Regions from separate parts of the Actinoplanes sp. CA-142083 genome, predicted to be linked through region 3. Evidence: riboswitches for the same ligand, from Rfam matches in the RefSeq annotation. Region 3 holds a riboswitch; each other region holds the start of a gene.
The links. Region 3 has a riboswitch for cyclic di-AMP ahead of ACQPZX_RS06980 (NlpC/P60 family protein). Riboswitches for the same ligand answer to the same signal wherever they lie in the genome.

Region 1 (7,040 bases), 1.0 Mb from region 3:
CGGCGCCGTGGTTTTGACCTTGGCCGGCTTGCCGGTGGGGCCCATGGCCCGCTTGAGCAGGGCGGTGGCGTCCAGGGCGTGGGGGTCGACGGCGCGCTTGAGCATGGCGGCTCCTGGCTGAAGGGCTCGGCGAAGGGGGAGGGAACGGCCTCTAACTTCGGCCTCGCGGGCCGATCTCGGAGTGCAGGCGGGTTGCAGTTCAGTTGGACGCGCGCAGAGCGGCGGTCACCGCCGTGATCATCTTGTCGAGGTAGTCGTCGCTCAGCGGGGTGCGCGCCACGGCGAGCCGCCAGTAGAGCGGGCCCAGGATCAGGTCGACGGCCACCTCGGGGTCGGTGCCCTGGGGCAGCTCGCCCCGCGCCATCGCCTGACCGATGAGCTTGTCGCCGACCGCCTGCTGGTGGGTGCGCAGCGCCTTCTGGAGGGTCTCGGCGATCTGCGGGTTGCGGGACGCCTCGGCCATCAGGTCGGGGATGATCTGTGAGGCGATCCGATGCTGGAGCGCCCGGCTTACGATCATCATGAGCAGCTGGAGGTCACCGGCGAAGCTGCCGGTGTCGGGCAGCGGGACGCTGCGGCCCGCCACGTCGGAGACAATCTCGAGTACCATTTCGAGCTTGTTGCTCCAACGCCGGTAGATCGCGGTCTTGCCGACCCCGGCTCGGCGGGCCACCGCCTCGATCGAGAGCCGGCCATAACCCACCTCGGCCAGCTCCTGCATGACCGCGTTGCGGATCGCCACGGTGATGTCGCCTCGGAGCACTGCCGCTCCGGCTGGTGCACGCTTCGCTGTCGCCACGCGGTCACTATACGCCAGGACGTAACGGTTGCGTTCCGCCGTTTGGTCGGATAGCCTTCCGTCACGTCGATACGAACCCGTTCCATCGACAGCGGCTTGACATGCTGAAGTTGTGTTCTCGCGGAAAGCAGCGCGTAAAGCAGCAGGTCCCGATGACCCCCTCGGGCCGACGAGATCGGAGCACCACCCCATGGCTCAGACGACCGTCGTCGAGTCCTACTCCGGGCCCACTCCCAAGGAGCTGGCCCGGAAGCACGGACTAGGCGCCGCCGGGCGACTGCCCAGCCTGCCGGAGTACACCAGGCTGATCTGGTCGTACCGGCACTTCATCTGGGAGTTCGCGAGCGCCAAGGTCTCGGCCGCCCTGGGCAACACCCGCCTGGGCATGATCTGGCAGGTCCTGACCCCGCTGTTCAACGCGGGCGTCTACTACGTGATCTTCGGCGTGCTGCTGAACACCAAGCGCGACGTCGACAACTTCATCGCGTACCTGTGCGCCGGTGTCTTCATCTTCGGCTACACCCAGTCCGTGGTGCAGGCCGGCGTCCAGGCGATCAGCGGCAACCTCGGGCTGATCAGGGCACTGCACTTCCCGCGGGCCAGCTTGCCGATCTCGATCGTCCTGGTCGAGGCACGCAACATGATCGCCTCGATGGCCGTGCTCATCGCGATCGTGCTGTTCACCGGCGAGCCGCTCACGTGGGAGTGGCTGCTGGCGATACCGGCGCTGCTGCTGCAGACGTTCTTCAACGCCGGCTTCACGATGCTGGTGGCCCGGCTCGGCTCCAAGCTGCACGACCTGCGCCAGCTGATCCCGTTCATCATGCGCGTCTGGATGTACGGCTCGGCCGTGCTCTACCCGGTCACCCAGTTCACCCAGCACCTGCACGGGTGGAAGCTCGCCGTGGTCCAGGCCAACCCGCTGCTGGTCTACATCGAGTTGATCCGGCACGCGCTGATGGAGGACGTGCCGCTGGCCGGCACGCCGACCCGGCTGTGGATCCAGGCGATCATCTGGGCGCTGGTGGTCGGCATCGGCGGGTACGCGTACTTCTGGCGTGGAGAGAAGGGTTATGGCCGTGGCTGACGACGAGCGGGTCCCCACGATCATCGCGGAGAACGCGCACATCATCTACCGCATCCACGGTTCGGTGTCGGCCGCGCAGAACTCGCCGCTGAGCAGCTTCAAGCGGCTGGTCACCCGCACCAAGAGCGCCGCCGTGCGCGAGGTGCACGCGGTCAAGGGCGTCAGCTTCGTGGCCTACAAGGGCGAGGCCATCGGCCTGATCGGCACCAACGGCTCGGGCAAGTCGACGCTGTTGCGGGCGATCGCCGGGCTGTTGCCGGTCGAGCCGGGCGGCGCGATCTACGCGGCCGGCCAGCCCTCGCTGCTGGGCGTGAACGCGGCGCTGATGAACGACCTGTCCGGCGAGCGCAACGTGATGCTCGGCTGCCTGGCCATGGGCATGAGCCCGGCCGAGGTCAAGGGCCAGGTGCAGGACATCATCGAGTTCTCCGGCATCAACGAGCGGGGCGACTTCAGCTCGCTGCCGATGCGGACCTACTCGTCCGGCATGGGAGCCCGGCTGCGCTTCGCGATCGCCGCGGCCAAGAAGCACGACGTGCTGCTCATCGACGAGGCCCTCGCCACCGGCGACGCGAAGTTCCGCAAGCGCAGCGAGCAGCGGGTGCGCGACCTGCGCGCCGAGGCCGGCACTGTCTTCCTGGTCAGCCACAGCGAGCAGTCGATCCGGGACACCTGCGAGCGCAGCATCTGGCTCGAAGGCGGCGTGATCAAGGCCGACGGCCCGACCGAGGACGTGATGAAGGAGTACGAGACCTTCGTCAAGAAGTGAAGGTCCCGTACTCCCCTCGAGCTACGGGCGCACTGACAGGTGCACGTGGTTGGTGTGGTCGCTCGACGGGTCGCCGTTGCCACCCGAGTACGACTTCCAGCCGCTCGACGGCAGCCAGATGCGTCGGAACCAGATGACGTAGAGCACGCCGAGCTTGCTCGAGTTGTTGATGAAATAGTTCGCCAGGTTGGTCCCGTACGTCTTGCTGCTGCCGGTCGCCACCCCGCCGAACCCGTCCTTGTCGGCGGCGAAGTCGCAGGCTCTCCCCTTCGGATGCTCGCCGCTGTTCTGTTCGCGGAAGCAGTGCACGTAGTGGTTGAAGCCGGCCGACTGGGCCTGCCGCATGGCGAACAGCATGCGCTGGGTGATGCGGCCGCCGCTGGTCGGGTCGTCCACCATGCCGCTGCCGCCCTGGAACGAGCCCGAGCTCGCGCTGCTGCCGCCGTCGCTCGGCTGCGGGTCGTCCTGCCCGGCGTTGGCCGCCTTCAGCGCGCTCTCGGCCTGGACCTTGCGCTTGGCCATCACGTTGACCTGCTTCTGCTGGTCGCGGATGGTTGCGTCGATCGCGAGCTTCGCCTTGGCCTGACCGTCGCGGGTGGCCTCCAGGTCGGCCATCACGGCCTTCTGCTTCGCCGCGACCGTCTGGAGCGTCTCCGCACGGTCCAGGAAACCGCCGGACGAGTCCGCCGTGAGCAGCGCGCTCATCGGGCCGAGCCGGCCGCTCATGTAGGACTGCTGGACGATCTGGTCGAACGCCGCCTGCCGGGGTGCGAGCTCGGTGTCCAGCTCCTTGAGCCGGGCGGTCAGCTCGACCTGCCGTTTCTTGCTCGCGGCCAGCGCGTCCTTGGCTTCGAGGTAGCCCTTGGAGGCCGCCTCGAGCTGCTGGATCAGGGTCTTGGAGCCGCCCTCGCCGTCGTCGCCGGTGTCGCCGGGGGCCGCGCCGGCCGGCGACGCGACCGCGAAGGCCAGGCCGCAGGCGGCCACCACCATGGCGAGCGACGCCGCTAATCGCCGGCGGACAGTAATGTGCCGCACAACCATTCCTTCCGTCGGCCGCCGACCGGGTTAGCTGACGGGTTCGGGACGGAAGTTCCCTACCGCTGAGAGCGGATTCACCCCAACAAAAACCTGGGTCCCCGACTCGCCAAAGGCGATTAGGCGGCGATCCCCGGGCGGGGATCGCGACCGACGATACCCATGACATCGATTGATCGACAGATCTCGCACTCCACGCGATCACCGGATGACCGTGCGTCGACTTATCACGGAAAGTGCTCGAAGGATTACCGCATTCGCATTTTCCGGAGACTGAAGTGTCGCGCGACCTCGGGTAAACTCACCCGCGGCTCTGCCACCGAGGCGCCGCCCCCGAGGTGCCGGCAGGCCGCCGCCCAATCGCCGCAAGGCGAGCCGGGGACCCAATGTCCCACTGGGGTGAATCCGCGAGAGCGGTAGGGATCGCTTCCGTCCCGAACCCGTCAGCTAACCCGGTCGGCGGTAACCCGGAAGGAACGTGGATGACCGTACGCCCCCGCCGGTGGCTGACCCTCGCCCTGGCGCCGCTCGTGGCTGCCTCGATCTTCGCGGCGCCCGCCGCGCCCGCGAGCGCCGATCCCGACGACTCGTCGTCCTCGTCGGCCCAGCCCGACGAGAAGGGTGACGAGATCGAGTCGAACTCCACCCTCAACGAAGTGCTCGAGTCGTCGAACCGCAAGTTCGTGCAGGCCAAGGCCGCCGTGGCGAAGTCGACCACGACGCAGAAGAAGCTGGCCATCCAGATCAACCTGGCCGAGGCGAAACGCGACTCGCTGGTTCCCGAGGTCAACGCGATCGCCGCGCAGCAGTACCGCACCGGTCACCTCGGCGCCGCGAGCTTCCTGCTCGGCAGCCAGGGGTCGGACGACTTCCTGGCCAAGGCGGTCTCGCTCGAGGAGATCAACACCCTGCACGACCGGAAGCTGCGCGAGCTGAACGCGGCCATCGACGACGTGACCGCCAAGAAGGCCGCGCTCGACGCCGAGGTGAAGCAGCAGCAGACCAACCTGGTCGCGATGAAGAAGCAGAAGGACGCGGCCGACAAGGCGCTGTCGCTGGTCGGTGGCGAGAGTCTCACCGGCGGCTTCGTGGACGCGGTGTCCAAGCAGGCGGCGCCGGCCCCGCGCAACTCCGAAGGCGGATTCTCGGCGGAGAAATGCACGGTGAAGGATCCGACCACAAGCGGTTGCATCACCGCCCGTACATTGCACATGTACCAAGAGGTGAAGAAGGCGGGCTTCAATCGCTTCGTCGGTTGTCACCGCAACGGCGGTCCGTTCGAGCACCCGAAGGGCCGGGCCTGCGACTGGTCGTTGCAGAAGAGCGGATTCTCGGTCGCGCACAACGCCGACATGAAGAACTACGGCAACGACCTCATGGCGTTCCTGGTGCGCAACGCCGACCGGTTGGGCATCTACTACGTCATCTGGTACGCGCAGATCTGGTTCCCGGCCACCGGCTGGCACGCCTATCACGGCGCGAGCAACCACAAGGACCACGTACACGTATCAATGCTTTAAGAAGTCGTTTCAAGAAAAGGGCCCCCAAGGGGGCCCTTTTCAGTCAGTGCGTCAGTCCTGCGGCGCCCGGCGCACCGGGGAGCGACCGGCCGGCTGGGTCGGCGGCGGCCCGACCGGACCCTGCGGCGGGATCGGCACGGTCACCGGCTTCACCTGGGTCACCTCGATCTCCTTGCCGTGGTGGCTGAACACCAGGCGGGCCGAGCCGCCACCGTTGCGCAGCGAGTAGGTGGCCTCGTCGGCGGTCACGTTCACCCGCACCCGCAGGCCCCGCCACAGCAGCGAGAACTCCAGGTTGCTGATCCGGCTGGGCAGGCGCGGCGCGAACGACAGCTGGCCGTTGAAGTCCCGCATGCCGCCGAGGCCGGCGATCAACGAGATCCACGTTCCGGCCAGCGACGCCACGTGCACGCCGTCCCGCGAGTTCTGGTGCAGGTCGTGCAGGTCCATCAGGGCGGCCTCGCCCAGGTAGTCGTGGGCCAGCTCGAGATGGCCCACCTCGGCCGCCATGACGGCCTGGATGCACGCCGACAGCGACGAGTCCCGGACGGTCCGCGCGTCGTAGTAGGCGAAGTTGCGCTGCTTCTCCTCTGGCGTGAACGCGTCGCCGCGGATGTACATCGCCATGACCAGGTCGGCCTGCTTGACCACCTGCTTGCGGTACAGGTCGAAGTACGGGTAGTTCAGCAGCAGCGGGTACGCCTCCGGGGGCGTGTTCTCGAAGTCCCACTCCTGCAGCCGGGTGAAGCCCTCCGACTGCTGGTGCACGTGGAGCTCCCGGTCGTACGGGATGTGCACGGCCGCCGCCGCGTCCCGCCAGGAGGCCATCTCCTCGTCGTCCACGCCGAGCTGACGGGCCAGGTCGGGGTGGCGCTTGGCCGCCTCGACCGCGCTGAACATGTTCTGCTGGGCCATCAGGTTGGTGTAGATGTTGTCGTCGACCACGGCCGTGTATTCGTCGGGGCCGGTGACGCCGTCGATGTGGAAGCGGCCGTGCCGGTCGTGGTGGCCCAGCGACCGCCACAGCCGGGCGGTCTCGATCAGCAGCTCGAGGCCCACCTCGCGCTCGAAGTCGTAGTCGCCGGTGGCCTGCACGTAACGGCGGACCGCGTCGGCGATGTCGGCGCCGATGTGGAAGCCCGCGGTGCCGGCCGGCCAGTACGCGGAGCACTCCTGGCCGCGGATCGTGCGCCACGGGAAGGCCGCGCCCTGCAGGCCGAGCGTCTGCGCGCGCTCCCGGGCCAGGTCGAGCGTCGAGTGCCGCCAGCGCAGCACGTCGGCCGCCGCCGAGGGCTGGGTGTAGGTCAGCGCGGGCAGCACGAAGGTCTCGGCGTCCCAGAACGTGTGGCCGTCGTAGCCGGGGCCGGACAGTCCCTTGGAGCCGATCGGGCGCTGCTCGGCCCGGGCGCCCGCCTGCAGCGTGTGGAACAGCCCGAAGCGGACCGCCTGCTGCACCTCAGGGTCGCCCTCGACCTTGACGTCGGAGTGGTCCCAGAAGGCGTCCAGGTACTCCCGCTGGGCGTCCACGAGGCCTTCCCAGCCGTCCAGCCGGGCGCTGGCGAGCGCGGCGCCCACCTGGTCGCGGATGGCGGGCAGCGAGCGGCTTCCGGACCACCCGTACGCGGCGAGCTTGACCACCCGCAGCTTCTGGCCCGGCTCGAGCTTGGTGGCGACCGTCGTGCGCAGCCAGTCGGGGTGGCCCTCGGTGGTGATCGCGTGCTTGCCGGGCGCCTCGACCAGGTGTTCCATGGCCGCGGCCATCCGCAGGTCGCTGGCCTTGGTGCGGTGCACGAGCAGGCCGCCGGTGCGCTGCTCGAGCATCTCCTCGGC
Region 2 (7,040 bases), 770 kb from region 3:
TTCCATAACCACAGATTCTAGTTCGCAGAAAAACTATGCGTTGGACTTCTGTCCCCCACCGGACGAGGGTGGAGTCATGACCGAACGCGAAAAGGCTCGCAAGCCAGAAGACCTGACCCGCCTGTTCGTCGAGCGCGCCAACGCGAAGGATGCGGAGGGCCTGGCCCAGCTCTATGAGGAAGATGCGGTGATGGCCTACCCGCCAGGCCAGCAGACGGTCGGCCGGGCAGCGATCCAGAAGCTCTGGGAGGAGGCGCTGCCCCACATGCCCTCCTTCGAGCCGGAGCAGCCGCTGCCGACCCTGATCAGCGGCGACCTCGCCCTCACCTCGACCCCACCCAAGGACGGCGCCGGCGCCCGAGCCCAGGTGGTCCGCCGCCAGCCCGACGGCACTTGGCTGCGAGTCCTCGACCAGCCCGAGTTCGCAACCCCCAAACCCTGACCGGCCCGGCCACCTGGCCGAGCCCTTCCGGCCCCGCATCGCCCGCGCCGCTCGGCCGCGCATCGCCTGGCCGCGCATCGCCTGGCCGCGCATCGCCTGGCCGCGCATCGCCTGGCCGCGCATCGCCTGGCCGCGCATCGCCTGGCCGCGCATCGCCTGGCCGCGCATCGCCTGGCCGCGCATCGCCTGGCCGCGCATCGCTCGGCTGCACCGCCTCGGTCCTGCCGCTTGGCTGCGCACCGGCTCGGTCCCGCCGCTTGGCCGAGACGTATCGAGCGGTGTCAAGCCGTGGGCGTGATGATCTCGGTGGTGGTGCGGAGCACGGTGCCCAGGCCGGCGATCTCGCGGAAACCCTGGTCGCTGGCCTGTGACACGGCGTCGGTTACCAGCACGACGCGGTAGTCGCGCTCGTGGGCCTCGATGATGCTGGCTCGGGGGCAGTTCGGCAGGTTGCAGCCGGCGAAGACGAGGGTGTCGACGTTGTGCGCGGCGAGGAGTTCCTCGAGCCGCGTGCGATAGAAGGCGCCCCAACGCGGCTTGTAGAGCGCGTATTCGGCGGGTCCCAACTGCTGCGGCTCGCCGCGGAGAAGGGCCTCGTCGTCCAGGTCGTCGGTGGGTGCCAGGCCCGGCGCCAGCAGGCGGCCGGGTGTGCCGGGGCGGGCGAATTCCGCGCCGCTCTGCACGAGTGTGCGCCGCACGCGGTCGACGTCCTGGCCGTCGGCCGGATAGAGGCGGACAACGTGGACGATCGGGCGTCCGGTTGCCCGGAAGGCCTCGGTGAGCTTGGTGAGGTTGGGGAGGATCTCGGTCGTGCCCGCCAACCCGAAGGGACCGTCGGAAAGGAAGTCGCGCTGCATGTCGATGGTGATCAGCGCCGCGCTGTCCCAGTGCGGTTCGAGATGGGGGTCGGTGGCCATGCCGCCACTGTGGCACAAACGCGGCCAGGGCGGCCCTCGACGATGCGTTCGCCGCCGGCGGTGGGGATGCGATCCGGCCGCCCTGGGGGATGAGCGGCCGGATCGCTAGGGGTGGATCAGAGCGCGATCCGCTGACCGGGGAAGATCAGGTTCGGGTTGCTGATGGTGTTGCCGTTCAGCTGGTAGAGGGTGTGCCAGCCGCCCGCGATGTGGTTGCGGGTGGCGATTGCCGACAGCGTGTCGCCGGAGCGGACGACGTAGGTCTTGCCGGTGGCCTTCGCGGTCGTGGCGCGGGTCACCTTGTGCGACGAAGTCGACTTCTTGGTGGCCTTCTTGGTGGCCTTGTGCGTGGTCGACTTCGACTTGTGCGTGGACTTCGACTTGTGCGACGAAGTCGTCGACTTGGAGCCGCTCGTGTTGGTGCCCTTGTAGTGCTTCGACGAGCCGGCCTTCTTGCCGCACACCGGCCACGCGCCGATGCCCTGGCCGTCCAGCACCTTCTCGGCGATGCGGATCTGCTCCGCCTTGCTCGCCTTGTTCGCGGTGCTGGCGTACTTCGTGCCGCCGTAGGCCTTCCACGTGCCGCGGGTGAACTGCAGCCCGCCGTAGAAGCCGTTGCCGGTGTTGATGCTCCAGTTGCCGCCCGACTCGCACTGCGCGATCGCGTCCCAGTTCACACTGGACGCCTGTGCGGGGGAAGCGGGGCCGAGCAGGGCGGCCGTGCCCGCCACGCCGATGGCCGTGAGGCCCAGCGCGAAACGGGCGTGCTTGCGCGCCCGCGACGTGCGGGCATGCTTGCGGATCTGTGCCATGACAGAGAACCCTCCACGCCTACGAGGTCAGCTGTCGGGTTCGGGCTGAGGTGCCCGGCCGCCATCGTGCGGCTTCACCCCGAGGCGCGCGCACCGCGCGCCGAGGAACGTTGGGTCCCCCGCTCCCTGCCACGAGTTCGATGTCCGGCGGGCGGTGGCAGGGACTCGGCGTTCCACCCGCGGTGCCCGCATCGCGGGACCGGCCGACGGTAACCACGGCTCCGCGAAATCGCCCAAGCTCGAAGCGTGAATGGTGACGTTGTTCTCAGCTATTGCCCTATTTGATCTTGCTTTATGTCGAGAATAACCGATTGATGCGGTTCTGGCATTACTGATCGGTAACTTGTCCGGCTGCTGCTCGAAACCTGGTGCAGAATCGGCTGCCATGAGCGATCACGACATCGTCGTCCACGGCGCATCCGGCTTCGTCGGAGCGTTGGTGGCGCAGTATCTGGCCGAGCACGCTCCAGCCGGCACGCGGGTCGCTCTCGCGGGCCGCTCCGAGGTCAAGATCGCCCAGGTCAAGCAGCGTCTCGGCGTCGACTGGCCGATTCTCGTGGCCGATGCCGCCGACGTCGCGGCCCTCGAGCGGATCGCCGCGGCGACGCGGGTCGTCGTCACCACCGTCGGGCCATATGCGAAATACGGCAAACCGCTCGTCCGGGCCTGCGCCGCCGCCGGCACCGACTACGTCGACCTCACCGGGGAGGTGCTGTTCGCCCGGGAGAGCATCGACGACAACCACGAGCTGGCCCGCTCGACCGGCGCCCGCATCGTGCACTCCTGCGGCTTCGACTCGATTCCGTCCGACATCGGCGTGCACGTGCTCGCCCAGCAGGCCAAGGCCGGCGGCGCCGGCGAGCTCACCGACACCACGCTGGTCGTCACCAGCCTGCGCGGCGGGATCAGCGGCGGCACGATCGACTCGATGCGGCACCAGCTCGACGTGGTCAAGAACGACCGCAAGCTGCGCCGGGTCGCCGCCAGCCCGTACTCGCTGAGCCCCGACCGATCCGCCGAGCCCGACCTCGGCCGCCAGGACGACACGGCCGTCGTCTCGGGTCCGGCCGTGCACCCTCGGCTGCGCGGCACGCTCGCGCCGTTCTTCATGGCCTCCTACAACACCCGGGTGGTGCGCCGGAGCAACGCGCTGCGCGGCTGGGAGTACGGCCGGGCGTTCCGTTACCGCGAGGCGATGAGCGTCGGCTCCTCCCCGCTCTCCCCGGTGATGGCTCACGGCACCCGGCTCGGCCTCGGCGCGCTGATGGTCGGCCTGTCGCTGCCGCCGACCCGCTACGTCCTCGACCGGATCCTGCCCAAACCGGGCGAGGGCCCGAGCGCGGAGTCCCGTGAGAGCGGCCACTTCACGATGGACCTGTTCGCCACCACGACGTCCGGCGCGCGCTACACGGCCCGGTTCCGGGCCAAGGGCGACCCCGGCTACGCGGCCACCGCCGTCATGCTCGGCGAGTCGGCGCTGGCCCTCGCCCACGACCGCGACGCGCTGCCCGCCTCCGAGGGCGGCGTCCTGACCCCCGCCACCGCCTTGGGCGACGCCCTGGTGGCCCGCCTGCGCGGCGCCGGAGTGGAGATCACCGCGGGTAAAAGCTAAGAGCGTTCCAAGCGGCCCAGCACGGCCGTGCAGAAATCGGTCAAATGGTCCGCCAGAGCGTCGACGTCGTCCGTCATGCCGCGCGACAGCCAGTCGATGATGACCTCACTCAGCCCCGCGACCAGGGCGAGCAGCATCCGCTCGTACCGAATCTCGGTGGTAGGGCGACCACCCACCCGCCGCAACATGCCCGCCAGGAATTGTGCGTCCTCGCGAAGGACGCCACGCCGCCGCGTCTCCATGCGCGGCGCGTTGATGTAGATGACCTGCGCCCGCTCCGGGTTTGCCTGCAGCATCCCCAGCAGGCGCCGCACCGCCGGACGCAGCATCTCCTCGAGACTGCCCGGCGCATCCGGCGTGGCCGCCGAGACGCCGGCGAGCAGCCATTCGTTCTGCTGCCGGTGCAGCGCCCGCACCAGATCCTCCCGGTCGACGAAATGCTCGTAGAAGTACCTTTTCGAGACCTTCGCGCCGGCGCAGACCTCCGCGACCGTGACGTCGTCGTAGTCGTGCGTCCCGAACAGGTGCAGCGCCGACGCGAGGATCCGGTCGCGCCGATCCGTCGCGCGCTCCTGGCGGGAACGCCCGCCGTAGTTCTCGCCCCGCCGCGTCACCAACGCAGTCCGCTCGTCCACGAGATCAACGGTAGGCCCACGCCGAGCCGCGCGACGCACACCTCGGGCATCGTCGATTGATCGAGGGGTGGCATCATGACGGACTGGCTTGAACCGGGTTCATTCGGGCAGGATCAAGGCGTGGCCGCCACCCGTCTTCCCTTCCCGATCACGCTGACGGGCGACGGCATAGTCCTGCGCGAGTGGCGCTCCGACGATCTCGGCGACCTGATCGGCCTCCTCGACGATCCCGACATCGCCCGCTGGACGCCGATGCCCTCGCCCTTCGACACCGAGGCCGGCGTCGCCTACCTCAAACGCGCCCATCAGGGCCGCATCAGCGGTCAGCGCATTCAGCTCGCGATCACCGAGCGCGGCGGCCGTCCGGTCGGCGAGGTCCTGCTCTTCGGCATCGACGCCGGCCTCAAAGAGGCCGAACTGGGCTATCTGGTGGGCGCGCGCCATCGTCACCGCGGGCTCGCGTCGGGGTCACTCTCACTGCTTTCCTCGTACGCCGGAAGCACACTCAAACTGAGTCGCCTGCTGCTGCGGATCGATCCCGCGAACACGGCGAGCGCCGCGGTGGCGCGTCGTTGCGGCTACTCCCTGACCGGCGAGGCGCCGATTCTCCAGGTCGGCCCGGACGGCCCGAGCAGCCTCGACACCTGGGAGATGATGACCGGCCACCCCGGCAGCCGCCTTGATCGTCTGAAAAATGTCGCAGCCCGGCGGTACGGTCGTCGCACCTGAAGAAAGCCGCTCCTCCCGCCGGGGCGGCCTCCGGACCCCTGGGGAGGTGTCATGGTCAACGTCGATCGTGCACAGGTGATGGCCTACCGCGTGGCCGCGCTCGGCCTGGCCGAGCGCTCCGACCAGCGCCCCGCCGACCTGCCCCTGCTCGATCTGGGCGTGCAGGAGTATTCGCCCGGTTCCCAGCAGGTCGCCCTGGCCGCCCGCACGTCGGCCGACCTCGACGACGAGCGCCTGATCACCGTCTGGGCCGCCCGCGGCGCCCCACACCTGCACCGCCGCGCCGACCTGGCCACCCTGGTCAAACAGTTGTGGCCGGTCAGCGACGCCGACGCCACCTCACGCATCAAGAGCGGCCAGATCCCCGACGGCATGCGCCTGGGCATCGCCGCCTTCACCGCGACCGCGGCCGCCTTCCGCGAGGTCGTGCACGACTCGATGCCGCGCGGCGAGGTGAGCACCCAGGTCAGCAAGCGGGTGCCGAGCGAGCTCACCTATTACTGCCGCAGCTGCGGCGCCCAGCACATCGCCGGCAACGTCTGGCAGCACTCCGGCCTGCCCGGCGGCATAGAGGTCGAGTCCCGCGGCCGCGACGCCACCCTGGCTCCCATCCCCGACGCCCCGCCCCAGCCCACCCAAAACGAGGGCATAGCCGACCTGATCGCCACCTACCTCCGCTTCCTGGGCCCCGCAACCCCCGCCGAGCTGGGCAAATACCTCGGCAGCACCACCGCCGAGATGAAGCGGGTCTGGCCCACCGAGGCCCTGGCCGAGGTCAAGGTCGACGGCCGCAAGGCATGGCTCCCCAAGTCCGCGCTCAAGTCCCTGTCCACCGCCGAGCAGCCCGACGGCGTGCGCCTGCTCCCCGGCATGGATCCCTTGCTCCAGGCACGAGACCGCGACTTGTTGGTCCCCGACCGCCCACAGCAGAAAGAGGTGTGGCGCATCCTCGGCAACCCCGGCGTCCTCCTCCTGGACGGCGAAATCCTGGGCACTTGGCGAGCCAAGATGTCCGGCCGCAAACGCGTCGACCTGACCGTCAAGGCCTTCGTCCCCCTCCCCGCCACCCGCCGCAAACAGATCGAGGCCGAGGCCGCCGAGGTCGCCCGAGCCCGAGCAGTCCCCGAGGCCACAGTCACCTTCGACTGACACCCACATCCCGCCGCCTGACGCCGCACCCGCGCGCCGCACCCGCGCGCCGCACCCGCGCGCCGCACCCGCGCGCCGCACCCGCGCGCCGCACCCGCGCGCCGCACCCGCGCGCCGCACCCGCGCGCGCCGCACCCGCGCGCGCCGCACCCGCGCGCCGCACATCGCTTGCTGCTTGCCGCCGGCGGGCCGCCTCGCCCGCCGTGACCCGCCCCGTCGCCCCGGGCGGTCCGCCGCGCTGCCTGGGGTGGCGCGCTGCCTCGCCTCGGCGGCTCATCGCCTCGCGCATCGCCTCGCTCGCCGTCGCGTGCTGCCTTGCTCGAGGTGGCCTGCTGGCTTGCATCCGTGGGCCAGGTCTCGCCTGTCCTGGCGCGCTGCCCTGCCTGTCGTGGCGCGCTGCCCCGCCTGCCGCGGGGCGACTGCGGCTGGTGCGCGGGAAGCGGTCGGCGGCGGGTGACCGAATTGGAGGAGGGCGAGGGGACGGCGTAAATCGGACGGTTGGCGGGAACTGGCATCTCCGGAGGTATCACGAACGCAACTTGCGAGTAACAATGAGATAGATCGAGATGGCTTTTGCTCGGTCCAGGGCAGGCGCGGCGCCGACCGGAGGTGACGACATGCTGAGCAGGGAAGACAGCCGTCGGCTGGCGGAGTTGGAGCGGCAGCTTCGGCGGGATGACCCGGAGTTCTGCGTTCGCATGAGTGGCGGACTCGTTGGCCGGCCGGCGCACCGGCGCGGCGCGA
Region 3 (7,040 bases):
GGCGTACCCGGCGAGAGGCCGGTGCTCGTGCGGCGCGTACGCCTGACCGACGCGCTCCACCCGGTCACGCAGCGACTCAGTCACACGGCCTCCTCAGAAGTCCTGGGTGAGACGGGACGGGTCGACCTCGCGGCCCGGGTAGCGGGTCATGTACTCGGTCTCCAGCTCAGCCGTGCGCCGGAAGTGGTTGTCGAGGGCCGCGTCCGGGCCGTGCCGCAGCGTGGACATCCGGGCGCGGTAGAGGCTGGACAATTCCCGGAACAGGTCCTCGTCGTCGAGCGTGGCCGGGTCCACGCCGATCTCGGTCTCGGCGTCCGTCATCGTGCACCTCCGTGTGGGTCATCACCTGGCAGGACGGTTGCCCGCGCCGACGAAGGGCAAACGTGCCGCCGGTACGCTCGTGTGCATGAAGGGGCTCTGGACGCCGGCGTGGATCGCGCGGCACGTCCTGGCGCTCGTCGCGATCGCGGGCTGCCTCGGGCTGGGCTGGTGGCAGTTCAGCCGGGCCAGCGGGGGAAACACGCTCAGCTGGGGCTACACGTTCGAGTGGCCGGTCTTCGCGGCCTTCTTCGCCTTCCTCTGGTACCGCGAGGTCCAGCTCGCCCGCAAGCCGCCCGAGCCCGCGGAAGAAAAGGACGAAGAGCCCGAGAAGCTTCCAGGTTCGCCTGTTACGGTCGGCCGGCCCGTGCGTGTCGCGGTCGACCGGGCGCCCGCCGCGGACGACCCCGAGCTGGTGGCTTACAACGACTACCTCGCCTGGCTGGCCGAGCACCCCGGCGCCGGGGCGATGGATTACCCCGGATACTCCAAGAAATAAAGGGACGTGGCACTGTGCAGGGAGCGCTCACCCGCTATCGGATCATCGCGTGGATCGTGGGCGTCTGCCTGCTCACGATCGTCCTGGTCGGCATGCCGCTGAAGTACCTCGGCGACAACGACACCGTGGTGGCGATCGTCGGCCCCGCGCACGGCTTCCTCTTCATGGTCTACCTGGTGCTGACCTTCGACCTGGCACGCCGGGCGGGGTGGCCGTTCCTCCGGATGATCATCGTCATGGCCGCCGGAACCATCCCCTTCCTCTCCTTCTGGGCGGAGCGTAAGGTCAGCCACGCGTGGGTTCCCGCCGACCTGGCGAAAAGTCCGGTTTAAGCGGTCGAATAACCCGCAGTCTTCGTCGAATGACAATGCGTTATCGGGATCAATGGCGCATATCTGGCCTTTTCCTTAAATCCCGCGTAGAGACCTTGATTTTGATTCGCGCATCGATAAGTTAATGCGGTTGGTTCGGTCCGCAGCCACACCCCTCCGTGGCGCCGGCCAACGCCGCCCAATCGACGCGGTGTCCCGTCACGCCCTCCCCCAGGGCGGACGCGGTAGTCGCGCCGAACCGGGGAACCGCGTTTCTGGGGTGAATCCGCGAGAGCGGTAGGGCCTTCTTCCCGCCCGAATCCGACAGCTAACCCGGTCGGCGGCCAGCAGCGGAAGAAAGGTCAGCAACCGGTGCCAACCCCCCGCACCAGGCTTCGGGCACTCGCGGTCGCGGCGATGGCGATCGCGATCACCGGATCCATGGCGACCGCGGCACACGCGGCGCCGTCCGAGACCGAGCTCAAGAAGCAGATCGAGACCGCGTCGAACCAGCTCGAGGACATCACCGAGTCGTACAACAAGCTCAAGATCGACCTGAACAAGACGGCGACCGACCAGAAGACCCTCCAGGCCTCGCTGGCGCCCGCGAAGGCGAAGCTCGTGGTCGCCGAGGCTCAGGTCAGCAGCATCGCCGCTACGGCCTACAAGCAGGGCCGGGTCGGGCCGATGAGCGCGATCCTGGGCAACCAGCAGGGCGGCCTCGTCGAGAAGATGAGCTACCTCGAGATGATCAACCGCGCCAACCAGCGGGACATCGACGACTACACCGCGACCACGCAGAACTTCGCCGACCGGCAGGCCGCCCTGAAGACCACGCAGGCCAAGCAGGCGGCGCAGCTCAAGGCGATGGACACGCGCAAGAAGACGATCGAGGCGAACATCAAGAAGCTGCGCGCCATGCGGGAGCAGGCGTACGGCAGCGCGACCGAGACCGGTGTCGCGGGAGCGGCCGGCCCGGCGCCGTCCATCTCCGGCAAGGCCGGCGTCGCCGTCGACTTCGCGTACACGCAGGCGAACAAGCCGGCCTACTACGGCTACGGCGACGCCGGACCCAACACGTTCGACTGCTCGGGCCTGACGATGGCCGCGTGGGCGAAGGCCGGCAAGTCGCTGCCGCACAACGCCGCCGCGCAGTACAGCGCCACCGCCCGCATCAGCAAGTCCCAGCTCCAGCCGGGCGACCTGGTGTTCTATCGCAGCCTCGGCCACGTCGGCCTGTACGTCGGCGGCGGAATGATCATCGACGCGTCCCGCGAGGGCGAGCCGATCAAGAAGAGGTCGATCAACATCATGACCCCGTACGGCTACGGACGCGTGAAGTAACCCCGGACGCAATGAAGGCCGGTACCCGAGGGGGTACCGGCCTTTCGCGTCGCGGAAGGGGGATCAGGCGGCCTGCAGGCCCTCGGCCCGGGCCAGCTCGCGCAGCCGGCCGAGCGCCTGGATCTCGAGCTGGCGGATGCGCTCGCGGCTGAGCGAGAAGCGCGAGGCCACCTCGGTCAGCGAGTGCTCCCGGCCGTCCTCGAGGCCGTAGCGCGCCCGCATGATGCCGGCCGAACGGTCGTCGAGGTGGTTGAGCAGACCCTCGATGCGCTGGCGCTCCAGGGCCGTCAGCACGATCTCCTCGGGCGAGGGTGCGTCGCTGTCGGCCACCAGGTCGCCGAGGTTGGTGTCGCCGTCGTCGCCGACCGGGGTGTCCAGGGACACGGTGTCCTGGGCCCAGCGGGTGAGCTCGTTGACCCGCTCGACCGTCACGCCGAGAGCCTTCGCGATCTGCTCGGGCTCGGGGTCGGCGCCGAGCTCGCGGACGAGCTGGCGGGTCACGTTGCGCATCCGGTTGACGTCCTCCACCAGGTGCACGGGGAGGCGGACGGTGCGCTCCTGCTGGGCGATGGCCCGGCTGATCGCCTGCCGCACCCACCAGGTGGCGTACGTCGAGAACTTGTAGCCGCGCTCGTAGTCGAACTTCTCGACCGCGCGCACCAGGCCGGTGTTGCCCTCCTGGATCAGGTCGAGCATCGGCATGCCGGAGCGCACGTAGCGCCGGGCGATCGACACGACCAGTCGCAGGTTGGCCCGGATGAACAGATCCTTCGCCCGCTGACCCTCGTAGACGATCCGCTCCAGCTCCTCGCGGCTCACGCCTCGCGGCGTCTCGCCCTCGTCGAGCAGGAACTCCGCGTAGAGGCCCGCCTCGATCTGCTTGGAGAGGTCGACTTCCTCGGCTGCGCTCAGCAGTGGCGTCCTGGAGATCTCGTGCAGGTAGACGCCGACAAGGTCACGCTCCTCGGCGACCTGGTCGGTCCGCATCACGGTGTTCTTCTCCACGTTGCCCACGGTCCCCTCATTGCGTTCACTACTTACCCCGTTACGGGCAAACCCTGTGTTCATCAGTTCCTCCCCGTAACGTCCGCAGTTCGTACTTTGCGGTTACTGGCATCTACACAACAAATGACTGCTCGCACTGATTCCGGCTGGTGGGTCGAAAGTGTCACGAATGCCTGGGTGATTGCTGAGAGCCGCGTGCGATGTTCCTGAAGAGGGCTCTTGGCACAGCATTCGCGCGCCGCAGCCGCGGTCGGTCACGCAGCAGAACGCTTACCCGCGTCGGTCTCCATGACACCATCGGCCCCCCACCTGTCGCAGCGACGGGCATCACCACCGACCTTGGGATGTCCATCACTACCCAGTACGGCCGTTCGGCTTCCTGGGTTCACGTGCAGCATCGACAGCTTCGCGACCGGCTTGAACCAAAAATCTCATCAAAAAGATCCCGGGGCGCGGTGCCGAACGGGACCACCTGCCACAATGCGGCACGGCGCGCCATAGTTCACTCGCCCGCAAGGGTGACGCCCGTGCAGGTGACGGCCTATTTCGTAACTGTGCGCGACCACCAGGCCATCCTCCGCCGAGCGTGACGAGAACCACACCGTCCCGGGCGGATGAACGGGCAACATGATCCCCATGGGCAATGGGCGGACGGTCTTCGTCACTGGCGGCGCCGGCGGGCTGGGAACGGCCACGGTGAGGGCCTTCCTGGCCGACGGGTGGCGGGTCGTCGCGCCCGTGCGGCCGGGCCGGAAAGGGCTTCCGGAGGGCGCGATCACGGTCGAGGCCGACCTCGCCGATGAGACGGAAGTCACTGCCGCGATGGCCGTCGCGGCGGGCGATCCGGAGGCGCCGTTGCGCGCCGTCGTCAATCTGGCCGGCGCGTACGGCGGCAGCGGGCTCGTCGCGGAAGCGCCCGTGGCGGAGTTCGAAGGGTTGCTGGCGCGCAACCTCCGGCCGACCTATCTGGTCACCCGGGCGGCGCTGCCGCATCTGGTGGCGGCCGGCGGCGGCGGGATCGTGTGCGTGTCGTCGCGGGCCGCGGTGGCGCCGTGGCCGGGCGCGGCCGGATACATCACCGCGAAGGCGGCGGTGCTGGCGTTCGCGGGCGCGGTGGCCGTCGAGTACAAGAAGCAGAAGGTCCGCTGCAACACGATCCTGCCCAGCGTCATCGACACCCCCGCCAACCGGCGCGACATGGCCGGCGCCGACTTCTCGAAGTGGGTGAAGCCGGAAGAGATCGCGCCCACGATCCTCTTCCTGGCCTCCGACGCGTCGGCGCCGACCACGGGCGCGCAGATCCCGGTGTACGGGCAGAGTTAGAGCACCTCCGCGAGCTGGTATCCGAGGGCGGTCGCGCCGGCCAGCAGCGGGGCGCCGGCCAGGATCAGCGCGCGGACCCGGGAGCGGGCCGGGGTGACCGGGGCGGGCAGCGGCAGGCGGGCGCGGATCTCGGCGGCGACCTGGCCGGGAGTGCCGTTCGCGTCGATCACGACGAAGCTGTCGTACTCGGGGAGCGAGCGGTAGGCGGCCGCGGCGGCCGCGAGGTAGTCGGTGCTCTCGTGGTCGTAGCCGCGGGCCTCGATCCGGTCGTGTGCCACCTGGGGGTCGACCACCAGCAGGAAGGTCACGTCGGGCCTCGGGAACAGGCGGTAGGCCCAGCGGGCGCGGCGCTCGGCGGCGGGGCGGGCGGCCCGGGCGCGCAGGCTCGCGTACTGGCAGACGGCGTACCGGTCCATCACGGTGATCTCGCCGGTCAGCGCGCGGCGCAGCAGGGTACGCAGAATGGCGAGCCAGCGCAGGACCGACTCGACGAACAGCATCGTTCGCCGGCCCAGCAGGTCCTCGGCGTCGTCACCGCGACCGAGCCGGGCGGCGAGCCGGCCGAACCAGCGGCGGCCGCCCGCGTTCCGGCGGTAGGCCGCGTTCAGCCCCTCGGCGGCCAGGTCATCGGCGAGCCGGTGGGCCTGCGTCGTCTTGCCACTTCCGTCGATCCCGACGAGGGCAATCGTGCGTGGCTGCGGGGTCATGCTGAGCGGTCCTTGGCATGCCCTTCTGGCCCTACGGGCACTGCGCTGACTCCGGTGCAGTCGGTCATGCCCACCAACGGTAACTGGCGGTGCCCAGAGGGTTTCACAGGAAACGGTGCTCAGTCCGTACCAAAATGGGGTTAAGCAGTTGATTCTGCTTGTGGTTCAGAGCGGGTCGGGTCGGGTACGGGTTACCGGCACGGACCGGAGTCGAACAGGGAGAACGCCCATGCCGCACCACGTGGACGCCGGCCTGGCCACCACGCTCAAGCGGGTGGCCTCCACGCTCAAGACGGCCGACATCCCCTTCGCGCTCGGCGGCAGTTTCGCCGTGTACGCGCACGGCGGCCACTCCAGCGACCACGACGTCGACTTCCTGCTCCGCGAGCAGGACAAGGAGCAGGCGCTCAAGGCGCTCGCCGCGGTCGGCTTCCGCACGGAGCAACCACCCGAGGACTGGCTGGTCAAGGTCTACGACGAGGACCGGATGGTGGACCTGATCCATCGCCCGGTCGAGACGCCGGTGACCGACGAGACGCTGCGCGACACCGAGGTGATCTCGGTCGAGGCGATCAGCATGCCGGTGATCTCGGCGACCCAACTGATGATCCACAAGCTGCTCAGCTACAGCCAGCACTACTGCGACTTCGCCACCGGCTTCCCGGTGGCGCGCTCGCTGCGCGAGCAGATCGACTGGCAGCGCGTGCGGCGGGAGACCGCCGGATCCCCGTACGCGGAGGCCTTCCTGATCCTGCTCGACCGGTTGGACGTCGTCCCCGCCGATAGGGACGAGCCGGATGGGGAAGGGGGATGAGATGAGCACCCAACTCGACGAATACCTGGAAGCCGAGATCCAGAGCCTGCTCACCGACGGGCGGGTCGCCGAGCTCGGCATCACCGTGCACCGCCGCGAGCACACGCTCGTGCTCGGCGGCGAGGTGGAGAGCCCGCATCGGCGGGACGAGATCTGCCGTCAGATCAACGAGCGCTTCCCCGACGTGGAGCTCGTCTGCGACATCGGCATCATCCGGGCCCAGGCGCCCAGCGAGGTGGAGGAGATTTCATGATCCGGATCGCCGCCGTGGGCGACGTCCACGTGGACGAGGACGTTCTCGGCCGGTTCCGGCCCGCCCTCGATGAGCTGCCGGAACACGCCGACGTGCTGCTGGTGGCCGGCGACCTGACCCGGCACGGCACCGTCGAGGAGGCTCGCTGCTTCGCGCAGGAGTTCGGCGGGCTGGCCGTGCCGGTGATCGCGGTGCTCGGCAACCACGACCACCAGAGCGACCAGCAGTCGCGGGTCACCGAGGTGCTCATCGAGTCGGGCATCACCGTGCTCGAGGGCGAGGCGACCGTGCTCGAGCTGCACGGGCACCGGCTCGGCGTGGCCGGGGTGAAGGGGTTCGGCGGCGGCTTCGCGGGCGCGTGCGCGAGCAACTTCGGCGAGCGGGAGATGAAGGACTTCGTGGGGACCACCGAGGTCGTCTCGCATCGGCTCGAGGAAGCGCTCAGCTCGGTGCAGGTGGACGCGCT

Region 1: another riboswitch for cyclic di-AMP. It lies ahead of ACQPZX_RS02090 (coiled-coil domain-containing protein); the one in region 3 lies ahead of ACQPZX_RS06980 (NlpC/P60 family protein).
Region 2: another riboswitch for cyclic di-AMP. It lies ahead of ACQPZX_RS03215 (transglycosylase family protein); the one in region 3 lies ahead of ACQPZX_RS06980 (NlpC/P60 family protein).

Annotation. Positions count from the first base shown of each region.
Region 1 covers NZ_CP192076.1:430,539-437,578, reverse strand. Annotated here, with positions in the region: gene ACQPZX_RS02110 (Atu4866 domain-containing protein) at 1-105, opposite strand, end outside; gene ACQPZX_RS02105 (TetR/AcrR family transcriptional regulator) at 200-799, opposite strand; gene ACQPZX_RS02100 (ABC transporter permease) at 990-1,886, shown strand; gene ACQPZX_RS02095 (ABC transporter ATP-binding protein) at 1,873-2,655, shown strand; gene ACQPZX_RS02090 (coiled-coil domain-containing protein) at 2,677-3,645, opposite strand; cyclic di-AMP (ydaO/yuaA leader) riboswitch at 3,694-3,826, opposite strand; cyclic di-AMP (ydaO/yuaA leader) riboswitch at 4,034-4,167, shown strand; gene ACQPZX_RS02085 (coiled-coil domain-containing protein) at 4,173-5,210, shown strand; gene ACQPZX_RS02080 (glycoside hydrolase family 65 protein) at 5,262-7,040, opposite strand, start outside.
Region 2 covers NZ_CP192076.1:682,779-689,818, forward strand. Annotated here, with positions in the region: gene ACQPZX_RS03200 (LysR family transcriptional regulator) at 1-6, opposite strand, end outside; gene ACQPZX_RS03205 (YybH family protein) at 77-442, shown strand; gene ACQPZX_RS03210 (cysteine hydrolase family protein) at 724-1,359, opposite strand; gene ACQPZX_RS03215 (transglycosylase family protein) at 1,476-2,171, opposite strand; cyclic di-AMP (ydaO/yuaA leader) riboswitch at 2,173-2,331, opposite strand; gene ACQPZX_RS03220 (saccharopine dehydrogenase family protein) at 2,557-3,783, shown strand; gene ACQPZX_RS03225 (TetR/AcrR family transcriptional regulator) at 3,780-4,418, opposite strand; gene ACQPZX_RS03230 (GNAT family N-acetyltransferase) at 4,539-5,147, shown strand; gene ACQPZX_RS03235 (DNA glycosylase AlkZ-like family protein) at 5,199-6,296, shown strand; gene ACQPZX_RS03240 (DUF3040 domain-containing protein) at 6,863-7,040, shown strand, end outside.
Region 3 covers NZ_CP192076.1:1,452,867-1,459,906, reverse strand. Annotated here, with positions in the region: partial or broken gene ACQPZX_RS07000 (DUF1360 domain-containing protein) at 1-84, opposite strand, end outside; gene ACQPZX_RS06995 (DUF6158 family protein) at 94-321, opposite strand; gene ACQPZX_RS06990 (hypothetical protein) at 407-817, shown strand; gene ACQPZX_RS06985 (DUF3817 domain-containing protein) at 832-1,149, shown strand; cyclic di-AMP (ydaO/yuaA leader) riboswitch at 1,360-1,486, shown strand; gene ACQPZX_RS06980 (NlpC/P60 family protein) at 1,501-2,472, shown strand; gene ACQPZX_RS06975 (sigma-70 family RNA polymerase sigma factor) at 2,536-3,540, opposite strand; gene ACQPZX_RS06970 (SDR family NAD(P)-dependent oxidoreductase) at 4,105-4,800, shown strand; gene ACQPZX_RS06965 (dTMP kinase) at 4,797-5,507, opposite strand; gene ACQPZX_RS06960 (nucleotidyltransferase) at 5,737-6,321, shown strand; gene ACQPZX_RS06955 (hypothetical protein) at 6,323-6,574, shown strand; gene ACQPZX_RS06950 (metallophosphoesterase family protein) at 6,571-7,040, shown strand, end outside.